Armatimonas rosea: one gene and its partner. The protein of the gene in region 2 interacts with the protein of the main gene of each other region in a pairwise test. Links are inferred from orthologs where the notes say so. Each region holds a gene or a part of one and is shown on either strand. Other genes may lie near its edges.

The links. The genes of interacting proteins can lie anywhere in the genome.
Region 1: the proteins of lpdA (region 2) and pcrA interact in binary tests that used the Escherichia coli proteins (3 or more experiments, as listed by UniProt). The link is inferred for Armatimonas rosea from one-to-one orthologs.

The regions. Positions count from the first base shown.
Region 1 is NZ_JACHGW010000002.1:1,333,297-1,338,554, forward strand. The notes cover bases 1-2,957. They hold pcrA (DNA helicase PcrA), read left to right. Parts: upstream 1-332; coding sequence 333-2,582; downstream 2,583-2,957. Other genes in these bases: HNQ39_RS14135 (GntR family transcriptional regulator), read right to left, coding at 1-239; HNQ39_RS29630 (M20/M25/M40 family metallo-hydrolase), read right to left, coding at 2,605-2,957. In the rest of the region: more of HNQ39_RS29630, read right to left, coding at 2,958-4,260; HNQ39_RS14150 (phosphoglycolate/pyridoxal phosphate family phosphatase), read left to right, coding at 4,333-5,118. UniProt on the Escherichia coli protein: A helicase with DNA-dependent ATPase activity. Unwinds DNA duplexes with 3'-5' polarity. Translocates on single-stranded DNA with 3'-5' polarity. Initiates unwinding more efficiently from a nicked substrate than double-stranded DNA.
Region 2 is NZ_JACHGW010000001.1:712,903-720,482, reverse strand. What follows is about bases 2,871-5,847. They hold lpdA (dihydrolipoyl dehydrogenase), read right to left. Parts: upstream 5,116-5,847; coding sequence 3,625-5,115; downstream 2,871-3,624. Other genes in these bases: HNQ39_RS03175 (hypothetical protein), read left to right, coding at 5,259-5,847; HNQ39_RS03185 (GDSL-type esterase/lipase family protein), read right to left, coding at 2,871-3,514. In the rest of the region: HNQ39_RS03200 (tetratricopeptide repeat protein), read right to left, coding at 1-1,132; HNQ39_RS03195 (DUF1559 family PulG-like putative transporter), read right to left, coding at 1,148-1,966; HNQ39_RS03190 (hypothetical protein), read right to left, coding at 2,034-2,420; more of HNQ39_RS03185, read right to left, coding at 2,492-2,870; more of HNQ39_RS03175, read left to right, coding at 5,848-6,182; HNQ39_RS03170 (hypothetical protein), read left to right, coding at 6,182-6,703; HNQ39_RS03165 (hypothetical protein), read left to right, coding at 6,708-7,580. UniProt on the Escherichia coli protein: Lipoamide dehydrogenase is a component of the glycine cleavage system as well as of the alpha-ketoacid dehydrogenase complexes.

The sequences.
Region 1 (5,258 bases), on a different replicon or contig from region 2:
ACAGGGGCAGTAACATAGGTCCCACGCCCCACGCTCCGTGTCACCCAGCCGTCGCGTGCCAGGGTCTGCACCGCGCGGTGGATGGTCAGCTTGGCGACCCCAAGATCCGCGGCAAGCTCCAGCTCTGAGGGAATCTTCTCGCCTACTTGCCAGTGCCCCGCGCGAATCTGCTCAAGGAGGCGATTATAGGCCTGCTGATGCCGTGGAGTGGGATCGTGGGGATCAATCGGGGATAGCATAGAGTTCGTGAGCAGTATATACCAATGTGGCGTGAAGTGCTAGAAGCAAACAAGAGTATTCCTGGGGGGCCACTTTGGCGTATAATAAGCGCCGTGATCGAAAACGACGACCCCCTGCTTGCGTCTCTCAACCCGGTACAGCGCTCCGCGGTACTCCACACCGAGGGCCCCCTTCTCATCTTTGCGGGGGCAGGCTCGGGCAAGACCCGCGTGCTGACCCACCGAATCGCCTATCTCATCCTGCACCAGGGAGTCCGGCCGCGCAATATCCTGGCCGTGACCTTTACCAACAAGGCCGCCAAGGAGATGCGCGAGCGCCTCGAAAAGCTCCTAGGTGAGGGGGTGACCAAGGAGATGTGGGTGGGGACCTTCCACTCCACCTGCGCCCGCTTGCTCCGCGAGAACGGCAGCAGTATCGGCCTAGAGCGGGACTTTGTGGTCTACGACGACGACGATCAGATGACGCTGATGAAGGAGTGTCTGCACCAGCTCAACCTCGACGACCGCCAGTACGCGCCCCGCGCGGTGCTCTCGCTGATCTCCCGTGCCAAGGAGAAGCTGGTCGCCCCCGAGGACTTCACCAAGCACTTCTCTGGGCACTTCGAGAACGTGGTCGCGCGGCTCTACACGCTCTACCAAGAGAAGCTGACCATGAACCGCGCCCTCGATTTCGACGATCTAATCGGGAAAGCCGTGCGCATGCTCCAGCAGCGCGAGGACGTTCGCGAGCGCTACCAGAGTAAGTTTCGCTATGTCTTAGTGGATGAGTACCAGGACGTTAACCATGCGCAATACAAATTAACGCAACTTCTCTCCGGTGGAAAGAACAATCTCTGTGTAGTGGGAGATGAGGATCAGGGAGTTTACGGGTGGCGAGGCGCAGATATTCAGATTATTTTGAACTTTGAGTCAGATTATCAAGACGCTCAAGTAATTAAGCTAGAACAAAATTACCGATCCACAAAAACAATCCTGGATACTGCCTACGATGTTATCTCCAAGAACCGGGGGCGAAAAGATAAGAAGCTCTGGACCGATAATGGCGATGGTGAGGCGATTCGGCTCCTTGAGGCGATCAACGAGCAAGAGGAGGCGGTCTATGTTGCGACCGTGATCCGCGAGGCGGTGGAGGCGGGGGAGCGCAGGCTCTCGGACTTTGCGATTCTCTACCGCACCAACGCCCAGAGCCGTATGCTGGAGGAGATCTTCATCAACCACCGGATTCCCTACACGATTATTGGGGGCGTCCGGTTCTACGAGCGCAAGGAGATCAAGGACCTGCTCGCCTACCTCAAGGTGATCCACAATCCCTTCGACTCCATCTCCCTCAAGCGCATCGTCAATGTCCCGGCGCGGGGGATCGGGGCGGGGACCTGGGCCAAGCTGGAGGAGCGGGCACTGGCGCTGAACTGCACGATCTGGGAGGCGCTCGCCGATATCAATGCGCTGGGGCTCAAGCCGAGTCTGAAGAAGGCGGTGGAGAGCTTTGTGGCGCTGCTCATGCACCTGCGGAGCGAGCGCGAGACCCTGCCGCTCACCAAGCTGGTCGAGCGCCTGATTGAGGAGACCGGCTTTGTGCGGGACCTAGAGCGGGAGAAGACCGTCGAGGCCCAGAGCCGCGTGGAGAACGTCCAGGAGCTCCTCTCGGTGACGCGCCAGTTTGAAGACAGCACCGAGGACCCGTCGCTGCGGGCGTTTCTAGAGCAGACCGCGCTGATCGCCGATGTGGACAAGCTCGGGGAGGGCGGTGTGGAGTGTGTGGTGCTGATGACCCTCCACTCGGCCAAGGGGCTAGAGTTTCCGGTGGTCTTTCTGATCGGGATGGAGGAGAGCATCTTCCCGCACTTCCGCTCGCTCCAGAGCGACTCCGCCATCGAGGAGGAGCGCCGCCTGGCCTATGTCGGGATCACCCGCGCCCAGCAGGAGCTCTATCTCACGTTTGCCACCCGCCGGACGATCTTTGGCAATGTTCAGTTCAATCCGCCGTCGCGCTTCTTGCGAGATATCGCCATCGAGCGCCTCGCGATCCCTCAGGGCGCGCGTCTCCCCACCTTCCTCAAGAGCAAGCAGCGGGACCTGGCGAGCGTTCCGACTCCCACAGCCTCGGCTTTGGCCCAGCCAACCTCTCCCCAAACCCCTCTCCCGGGCGTTCGTACCTCACTGGGAAAGGGGCTTTTGGATGCTCCCTTCCGGCCGGGGGAGAAGGTGCGTCATGCGGTCTTTGGGCAGGGCGTCGTGGTGGCGTGTACGGGAAGCGGCGACGAGGCCCAGGTCTCGGTCGCGTTTCCCAATGTGGGGATCAAGAAGCTCGTGGCAGGCTACGCTCGCTTGGAGAAAGTGTAGCCTGCCTGAGGTGTGAGGGGGCCTACTGCCCGGCGGGAGCAGCGGGCTTGCGCGGGAGCTTGTCGTCGCGCATGGCGGCGTTGTAGAGGAAGGCAGCAAGAACCGTCGCGGCCTGCTTCATGTCCTCGATCTGGACCCGATCAAAGGTATCCATGTTGGAGTGGTGGGTCCGGGCATCGTACTCGATCGTGTCCTGGATGAACTGGAAGCCGGGGAGCCCCGCGGAGTTGAACGAGAGGTGGTCGGTTCCGCCAGTGTTGCGTGCGGTCACCGTGGTCGCTCCGAGATCCGCAAAGGGCGTGAGCCACTGGGCGAAGAGCGGCATGATTGCGGTGTTGCCCTGGCAGTAGACCCCGCGAATCTTACCGGTGCCATTATCGAGGTTGAAGTAGCCGGAGAACTTGGCGTGCTCTGCGCCGGGAGCGGTGGCGGTGCCAAAGTGTGCCTTCACGTAGGCGGCGGAGCCAAAGATGCCCTGCTCCTCGCCGCTCCAGCAGCCCACCCGGATCGTCCGGCGCGGCTTGACCCCGATTGCCTTTAGGATGCGCACCGCCTCCATCGCCACGCTCACCCCACAGGCATTGTCGGTCGCGCCCGTGCCGGTGTGCCAGGAGTCGAGGTGGCCGCCGGCCATGACAATCTCATCGGCCTTGTCGGTGCCCTTCCACTCGCCGATCGTGTTGTAGGCCATGCTCTTGTCATCGCCGTTGAAGTGGACCTTGAGATCGAGCGCCACGCTGACGCTCTCACCGGCCTGTACCATCCGCACGATCCGGTTGTAGTGCTCCGCCCCGACCGCGATCTGGGGGATCATCAGCTTCTCTGCCGCCACCTGGTAGGCGTTCAGGCGTGGGGCGCGGGGAGCACCGGGCTGGCGTACCTCCTCGCGCTCACGGGCGGTGGGCACCTGGGGCACAGTCGCCTGCTCGACAAAGATCGTTCCGCCATCGCCCGAGCGTGCCTGGGAGAGAGTCGCCACCGCGCCCTCGGCCTTGCAGAAGGCCAGGATCTGCCCGACCATCTGTGCCTGGCGCATGCGTGCCTGGAAAGCGGCCCGCTGCTCGTCGGTCATGTCCGCACCAAGCCCGCCGCCACCACCGCCACCTTGTCGGGGACGTCCACTACCGGCCAGAGCTCCCGATGCCATCGCCGCGAGCTGCTCGTCGGTGTAGCGTGAGCCCTGCGGTGTGAAGTGTGCGGGAAGCTCCTTGATCGGGCTGACCAGGGCGATCTTGCCCTTGAGCTTGCCCTTGAACTTGGCGAGCGCCTCGGGGCTATCGGCATCGACAAAGACCACATCGGCGGTCCCTGACCAGCCCGTGGACCAGGCGCGCGGGGCGGCGATTAGGTTGAAGGCGGTCGGCCCCACGACACTGGCGGTGAACTTATCGCAGGTCCAGCCACGGCCAAAGGGGCCCCAAGGCTCCAGGCGGGCATCGAGACCCCACTCGATCATCTTATTCTTAGTCCACTCATTGGCGCGTAGTAGGCCGGGCGAGCCGGTCAGGCGGGGGCCAATCACATCGGTGAGATACGCGAGGTGCTGGGGAAGCTGGGAGCGCTTGAGGCCCTCCTCGCGAATCTTGGCCATGACAGCGGGATCGGGCGTGTCGGCCTGAAAGCGGGGCGCGGGTGCGACCAGAGCGGCAAGCGGAAGGAGAAGTAGTGAAAGAGGCATTGCTGTTTCCTTGAAAAGGGAGGGAGAAGATGGAGAAAATATACCAAAATCTGACACGCGGTACAATGCCCTGTGCCTTCTATCTATGTTTTTGATCTGGACGGTGTCCTCTGGCGCGGCGAGAGTGTCGTGCCCGGAGCACCGGAAGCCATCGCCCGGCTACGTGCCGCCGGTAAGCGTCTCTACTTTCTCACCAACAACTCCAGTCAGCCACGGCGGGTCTATGTCGAGAAGCTCACGCGCCTAGGGATGCCTGCCCAGGAGAGTGAGATCGCCACCAGCGCCTCGATCACCGCGGCCTATCTCCAGCAGCAGGGGGCGGCGGGAAAGTCGGTCTTTGCGGTGGGGGGACCGGGAATCCACGACGAGCTCGGGCGGGTTGGGATCGAGGTCGTGAGTGTCGCCGACCCGGAGGAGCGTGACCTGGCGTGTTCTTATGTCGTGGTGGGGCTGGACAAGGACTTCCGCTACGAGACCCTGCGCCGTGCCCAGCAGTGCCTCTTGCGTGGCGCGACCTTTATCGCCACCAACCGCGATGGCCAGTACCCGGTCGAGCAGGGGGTGATCCCCGGTGGGGGGAGCATTGTCGCCGCCATCGCCACAGCGGCGGAGCGCGAGCCGCTCACCATGGGCAAGCCCGAGCCGCTGGGGCTTCAGCTTCTCTTGCAGCTCGCCGGAGTCTCTCCCGACGATGCCGTGATGGTGGGGGACCGCCTCGACACCGATATTCTCTGTGGCAACCGCTGTGGGGTTCCTACGGCTCTGGTGCTGACGGGAGTGGGAACACGGGAGCAGGCTGCAGCCGCGCCTCCTGGGCTGGCTCCGACACGGGTAATCGCGACCCTTGCCGAGCTCTAGCCGGCTCCGAGGGGAGTGCCAGGAGTTGCTGGAGTTGCTCTAGCGCCCAGCGGCGTAGCTCTGTCTCGCTCATGACGCTAGAGTAGCCCGAGCCCGTTACGCCAGCGTTACAGCTATCTCGAGTTTGGGGCCGCTGAGCG
Region 2 (7,580 bases):
CATCGACATTACCCGTCTCCGCCAGGAGCGTTGCAAGCTGCTCATGAACTACCGGGTCTTTTGGCCGGGTCTTCAGGGTCTCATAGAGGAGCTTACGCCGCGTCTCCCGGGTGCGGCGGAGCTGGTACTCTTTCTCCCACTGCGCGGTCTGCGTCGTCTCTCCCAACCGGCGGTAGGCCTGAGTGAGCGAGAGTGCAAACACGGGATTATCGAGAGTGCCTTGTGCCGCTTTCAGTAAGAACGGCACCGCCTCCGCAGGCTTCTCTTGGGCCAGGAGCAACCCTCCCAAGAGCCCATTGAGTGCGAGGTCTTCGGGGGCTTTCTGCTGGGCAGCACGCGCCAGGCCGAGAGCTCGCTCACGGTCGGTTGCAGTCCGTGCTTGGTCACTGAGAAAGCGCGCCACCTCCCGCATTGCCACGGGGTCTTGGGGAGCAAGCTGTAGAGCACGCTCAAAGACAGGACGTGCTTTCTCGGGTTGGTTGGTGCGCTCCAGAAGCGAGGCGAGCAGGAGCTGGTTGGCAACCGCATCCGGGGCCTGCTGGGCTGCGTCTTGAGCGGCTTTTAAGGCAAGGGGAAGCTCTCCCAGGTCCTCGTGGGCAGCGGCGAGGAGGCTGTGGGCGTCAGGGTACTGTGGGCGTAGCCGGAGTGCCTCGGTCAGCTCGGTGACGGCCTTATCCATCGCACCTTGGGTCAGGTAGAAGCGGCCCATCAGATAGTGTGCCTCGGGGAGCTGGGGCTGTGTCCCCACAAATTGTTTGAGCTGTCCAAACGCCGTGGAGACAAACCCACGATCGAGAAGCGCCCTGGCCCAAGCATCGCGGTAGCGGGGCTCACGGGGCTCTCTCTCCACCGCAATCGCAAGGAGAGGCTCGGCCTCCACAAGGCGCCCCTGCCGAATCAGGGCAAGAGCATGGTAGTACAAGAGTGCGACATCGTCCTGGCGTGCTCCCCGTGCTTTAGCAAGCTCCGCGAGAGACATACGCTGATAGCGCCACTCCAGGACGGCGGGGTGGCGCGGAACTCCCCAGCCCGCCGCGACAATCGTGATGCCCAGCAGGCTGAGAAAAAATATCTTCTTGGTAGAAATGGGGAGAGCTTTCGCTCCCCCCATGGTCGTGTTTTTTTCGGGCATGATGCCTGAGCAGTACTAGTTGTTGTGCAGCATGCTAACGGGGTTGTTGGGCCCCATCTCCCGCATCTTGTTGGCAGGGATCGCCTTGGTGTGGCCATCGGCGAAGATCGCGGTCCACATCTTGGCGTGGCGCGGCATGGGGCGGCGACCACCGTTGCGGCAGTCACCCCAGTCTTCACCACCGGGCTGTCCTACACCCCAGTCCACACTCCAGCGCTCCTTCCAGACCTCAGGGTTGAAGCGGTAAGGAGAGGTCTCCTGACCACCACAGCCGGTCCAGCCCGGAGAGCCGTCGTTGAAGAAGGGATCCAGGGGCTTGCTCGGTCCGCCGACCTCACCCGACTCGGCATAGGCAATCAGGTTGCCCGGCTGGTTGATACCCGCCATGCTGGCTCCGGGGAACCCACCCTGGCCACCGCCGTAGTCGCGCCACCCCTGGGTCAGACCACCCTGGTAGTTGTAGCCATACGACGTGGGACCGTAGTCCGCCGGCGAGCCGGGCTGGCTGGGACAGACATAGACCGAGTTGCGGCTTGCACCGGCCATGTTGTACATGTCCACCTGGTCGGTCTTCGCACGCTGGATGTAGGGCTGGAGGACGTTGCGCCACATGGTGCGGCCGCTGTCCTGAGATCCCCACCCACAAGGATAGGTCTCGTCGTAGTCCTGTACATACATCATGGTCGCAGTACCGATCTGCTTACCATTGGAGATACAAGCCGTCTGCCGAGCCTTCTCTCGTGCCTGTGCAAAGACAGGGAAGAGGATTGCCGCCAGAATCGCGATGATTGCGATCACGACGAGGAGCTCGATAAGAGTAAAACCTCTACGCATAAAAAATACCTCTCTGTTGAAACAGTTTGCGGAGCAATCCGCAGTGTGTATGACCCCCTTGGCCACCCTACTTTGTTCCCGTGCTTGTTTTAAGGTGGAGTGCTTCCTTACGCATGAAAGCGTAGATTAGCTCCCCTTGTCCACCACCAAGCCCTCGAAAGAGCCGCTGGTCTGCCTCAGGTAACTCCCGATAAGAATTGTACCGCAGTGCAATCTTACGCATGTATTTTCGGGCCTCTTCTGGTTCCGCAAAAGGGTCCGGCTGTACCCGTCCACTACTGGCATAGATCTTGTCCCCCTGTGGCGTCACCGTGCCAGGCTTCTTCAGGGGCTCCAGCTCAAACTCAACACCCGCACTCTGCTTCTCAATCGAGCGTGTCATCAACACGGAGAAGAGAATAGCAATACCTGCGGCCATATAGAGAAGAAGTGGATTCCGTTTTGGTTGCTTCATTTTCGTAGCAGTTTAGTAAACAGCGTCTTTGTTCACCCAGATTTATAGTCTATCTAAACGCTTAGATTTTGTCAAGCCCGCCCAACAGCCTCGTGCGGAAGCACCTGAGCCTCGAGCGCACGTACCAGTTTTTCTGCCAGGGCGGCACTCCCGGTAACCGTGGGATGGAGCGGTCCCTCGTACCAGCCGGCACTGTCTAGGTAGTAGACCCGAGAGTCTCCCGCCGCATTTCGCTCCACCACCGCGGCCTTGATCGGCGCTTCTTGCGCTCCCACAAAGGGCCGTAGCGCGACAAGCTTTGCCTTGGGGTAGGCACGGCGTATCTGCGCCAGATACTGGGCATAGAGCCGCTGGTAGTCAACCGGTGGCATCGACGACTCATTGGTTCCCTGGTTGATCACCACGATATCGGGCTGCCAGCGGTCACGAGGACAGCCCGCGTAGACAAAGTCAAAGGCATCCAGCGCTCCGGGTGCCCCACCGCTCCCCACCCGCTTGAGGCCCGTCGCGCCAAACCCTACCTGACGCCACTCCGCCCCCAGCGCGAGCGCGGTCTGCGCCGCATACGACTGCCGCGCATCCGCGAGCCAGGGCCAGGTAAAGGGAATCCCCGGAAGCACACCCGCGCGCCCCTCGTTGACAATCACACCCTCGGTGATGCTGTCGCCCAGAAACTCCATCGTCAGCTTGGGCTTTCTCCACTGCGGGAGCGCCCGCTCTAGCTTCTCTGTAACAAAGCCCGTGAAGGTGACACTTGCCACCAGCGGCGGGCTCCAGCGGCTCTGGTGCTCATCGAGGCCGCGCACCATCAGCATCACGGTATGCGCTCCCTTGCCCAGCCCCTCCGCCAGCGTCACGCTAGCGGCGAGCTCGGCCTCGTGCCACTCCCCTCCATCCATCTGCCAAGCGATCGTCGGGTACGAGCCCTCTTTAGTACACTCGCAGTGGGGTCTGTTGAGGGAGAGATCAAAGCTCACCGTGAGGCTACTTCCCGAGAAGCGTGCCTTGACATAGCTGCCGCTGTTGACCGTGACAGCCCGCTCCTTGCCGCGTAGGTCCCAGCGCCCGAAGAAACAAAGCTCTCTTGACCACATAGAAGGCTCCCTTGCCCCAAAAGCGCCCCGAGGCCGCGGAAACGGCTCGCGTTTCACGCGTCCACGGGACGCTCCTAACCTGCTGCCGGGGCTTTTAGTCCCCGGCCATGCTACTTGTCGATCGCCAGGCCCTTGACATCCTCATTGGCCTGCCCCATCGCCTCGGCGAGGCTGGGGTGGGAGTGGACGGTCTTCATCAGCTCCTCGACCGTGTTCTCCAGCTGGATGCTCACGACCGCCTCCATGATGAGGTCGGTGGCATGGGGGCCGATAATATGCACTCCCAGGATCTCACCGTACTTGGCCTCGGCGACCACCTTGACAAAGCCCTCGGTCTGGTTGATCGCCATGGCCTTGGCAAGGTTGCGGAAGGGGAAGGTCCCGGTCTTAACCTCGTAGCCCTGCTCTTTTGCCTGCGCCTCGGTGAGGCCAACAGCTGCCACCTCGGGCTCGGTGTAGATACAGCTTGGGATCGCCTTGTAGCTCATGGTCGCCGCATGGCCGCAGATATTCTCCGCCGCGACAAGCCCCTCCGCGGTGGCCGTGTGCGCCAGCCCGGAGCCGATCACATCCCCGATCGCGTAGATGCCCGGGACGCTGGTCTCCAGCTTGTTGTTGACCGCGATCGCCGCGCGGCCCTTGGGCGAGCCCAGCGCGATCCCCACGTTCTCTAGCCCGAGGCCGGTGGTAAAGGGCGTGCGGCCCGTGGCGATCAGCACCACATCGGCAGGCAGGCTCTTCTCCACGCCGTCTTCACCGGCAAAGAACACCTCTTTTTTGCCGTCTTTGTCCTCCACACGAGTGACCTTGACACCGGTCTGAATGGCCACCCCCTGCTTCTTGAGGCTCTTGGTCAGCTCCTTGGAGAGGTCCTCATCCAGGTTGGCGATGATGCGTGGTAGAAACTCCAGCACGGTCACTTTCGAGCCCAGGCCGGCGTAGACATAGGCAAACTCCACCCCAATGACACCGCCCCCGACAATGACAAGCTCACCCGGGACATCCTTGGCGCTGACGGCCTCGTTGCTGGTCCAGAGCGCACCGGTTGCCAGAGTCCCCGCGGCTTTCTTGGCCTTGACGGTCGCGTTGTCCACCCAGATATCGGCGCTGTCCACACCGGGAATCGGCACCTTGCTGGGAACAGAGCCCGTGGCGATGATGATATTGGCGGTCGTGATCTTCTCCACCGAGCCATCGGCCTTGGTCACCTCGACCGTGTTCTTGTCCAGGATCTTGCCGTAGCCGGCGACATGCTTGACCTTGACACTCTTGAGCAGGAACTCCACCCCTTTGTTGAGGCCGGTGACGATCTTATCCTTGCGGCCCATGACAGCCCCAAAGTCGTAGCCGACATTCTCCGCCGTGAGACCGAAGTCCTTGGCGTGCTTGAGGGTATGGAGCGCCGCGACCGAGCCAATCATGGTCTTGGTGGGGATGCAGCCCCAGTTCAGACAGGTGCCTCCCGGGTTATCCGCCTCGATGCAGACCACCCGCGCGCCCAGCTGCGCCGCACGCTTGGCCGCCGGATAGCCGCCCGGCCCCGCCCCGATCACAACAACATCCGCATCCTTCGACGGGTCAAAGTTCGCCTTCCCGCTCATTGCATTAACTTCCTTCCAGACAGACAAAAAGGCCGGAAACCCGGCCCCTGGTATTTTCCCAACTAGTGTACCTCACCTGTAACGCTGTCGTAACGTTGGTGCATATAATGCAACCTAACCAAGACACAACTAAGGAGAGAGTGATGTTGCTACCCATTGTGCCCACCCTACCTGCTCTGATCTACACGATCCCTCGTCTCGATGAGGACGCCGACCTAAAAAACATGCCCCTCACCAGCACCCATAAGGACACTCTAGCGGCACTCAAGAAAGCGGGCTACAAGCGCACTCGTGTGGAAGAAGACGATCTCGTTCTTGTCGGAAGCGCCACCACGGTAGACCTCCTCTCGCCCGATGGGAAAGAAAAAATCTCCCTAACCTTCTACACAGAAGACGATAGCACAGTGGAGCGCGAGACTCTGGTGCCAGAGGCTAAGGCGGCGGCGTATGCCCGCTACGGCCCTCTGCTCAAAGAGAAGTGCCCAAGTATCATACTCAGCTGCTACGAGTCCAATGGCAAGACCTACGCCAGCGTGCAGGTAGAGCTCTCTGAAGCAACGGCTAAGAACGTCGTGGACGCGCTCGCGGAGACGAAAAAAGCGCTCACTTTGATCGAGCAAAACCGTGGCGAGGCCCCCGTCTCCGCACCAAGCGATCCACTGGGCGCAACACTCAAAGAAAGTAGGCTGAGCAACACCGATATCGGCAAATTCTACAAGCTCAAGTACAACTTCAGCGACACAAAGCGCAGCCAGACAGCCTATATCCGAAAAGAGGTCTATACCTACAACAAACTGAAGGTGCAGGAACTCTACTCACTCTGCTACGACTCCCCAGAGCCCCCCCGTGCCGAGCAGCTCCTGAGTGTGTTTCAGAGACGGTTTACGATCGGGGGGCTGGTGCTAGAGGCTCCCAACGAGAACCAAAAAAACTGGCGCATTCGCTTTCGGGCCACACTTGCCACCCATGCACTGCCCGAGACCCTCAAGGAGTACCTGAACTTGGTGGCAGGCACCGCAGACAACCTGGAAAAAGAACTTAGCCCCGCCCAGGAGGACAAACTCTGATGCTGACACCCTTTCTTCCCGCCCTAGCTGCCTTAGCTTTATGTGTCGCGCCCCCGCAGGCCGACGATGCTACCAAAGCCCGCCTGAAGAGTGCCCTGGATGCCACGAGCCTCAGGTACGAGCTCAGTCAAAGCGGTCTGAGCTTCGCCCTGCTCTTTGACCATCCCAACAACCGCCAGCAAAAAATCTTTGTCACCATTGCCCCCGGCAAGCCCGGTGGCCTGGTTACCCACACGATCTACACGACTGTCTGGGTGAACAAAGATACCCCACCCGATGAAGCGACGATACGCAAAGTGTTCACGCAGTCCAAGAAGCTGGGGGAGTTCTATCTCTTTAAAGACACCAAGGGAGTCTGGGCGCTTCGCTTCGGGGTACACTTCGATGCCACAGGCCTGAAAGAGACTTCGGAGAAAGGCGACACGCTCTCCACCACGCTCAAAGACCTGATCTACTTTGTCAATGCCGTCGGTGAGGAGACCGATAAACTGCTCAACGGCGAGAAAGACATCAGGGGATAGAGCCATGCCTCCTCTCCCTCTCCCCGCCTTTATCTGGGCTCCCTCACAGACTCCGGAGGCGAAGCTAGCGACGCTCGCGCCCGAGATTCAAGCCGCCGCGGCCGAGCTCAAGCGCCTCGGCTACACGCTGAGCCAGGCAAGCGCACCGGCAAACACCCGTGGCGTGGTCGAGCTCAAGCACCCGGGCTCTCCCTACACACTCGTGGTGGTCTTTCAGCCAGCTCAGGTGAAGCTCCACCTAAATGTGCCCCTCAGCGATGCGCTCTACGACCAGAGTGAGACGCTCAAAAAACAGCTTGCGACGGCCTTTCCGGGGCTGGAGCAGCTCTATCTGGGCTCAAGCGATGGCAGGAATATCGCGAATTTGAGCTTCACCAGCACGGTGGCAACCCCACCCAAAGCCTGGTACCGCGAGACGCTCACCACGCTCCAGCGCGCTGCCGAGCAGCTGGTGGGAAAGCCCTCCCCCGAGCTCGACACGCTCGCTCTGGACGATGCCTTCAAAGCCAGTATCCAAGAGCACCTCAGAGTGCTGGCGGCGAATCGGTTTACCGTATCGAAGCTGGAGAAGAAAGACTCGTCGGCGCTCAACCCTCCCTACTTTGTGCAGCTCCTCGCAAAAGACACGCACAGTACGGAGAGCACAATCGCCTTCTTCTTCCAGGAAAAAGTCACTCTCTACTCGACCAGCGCCGAGTTTTTCCTCGCACAGCCACGTGAGCTTGCCGAGCGCGAGCTCAAGGCAACACTTCAGAGGCAGCTCCCCGAGACAAGAATCTCGTTTTTTGCTTCCTTAGATAAGCCAGGGACATCCACACTCAAGCTGGCGTATCCTATCTCGGCACAGGGGCGCTTGAGCCTCCTACAGCAGCTAGAG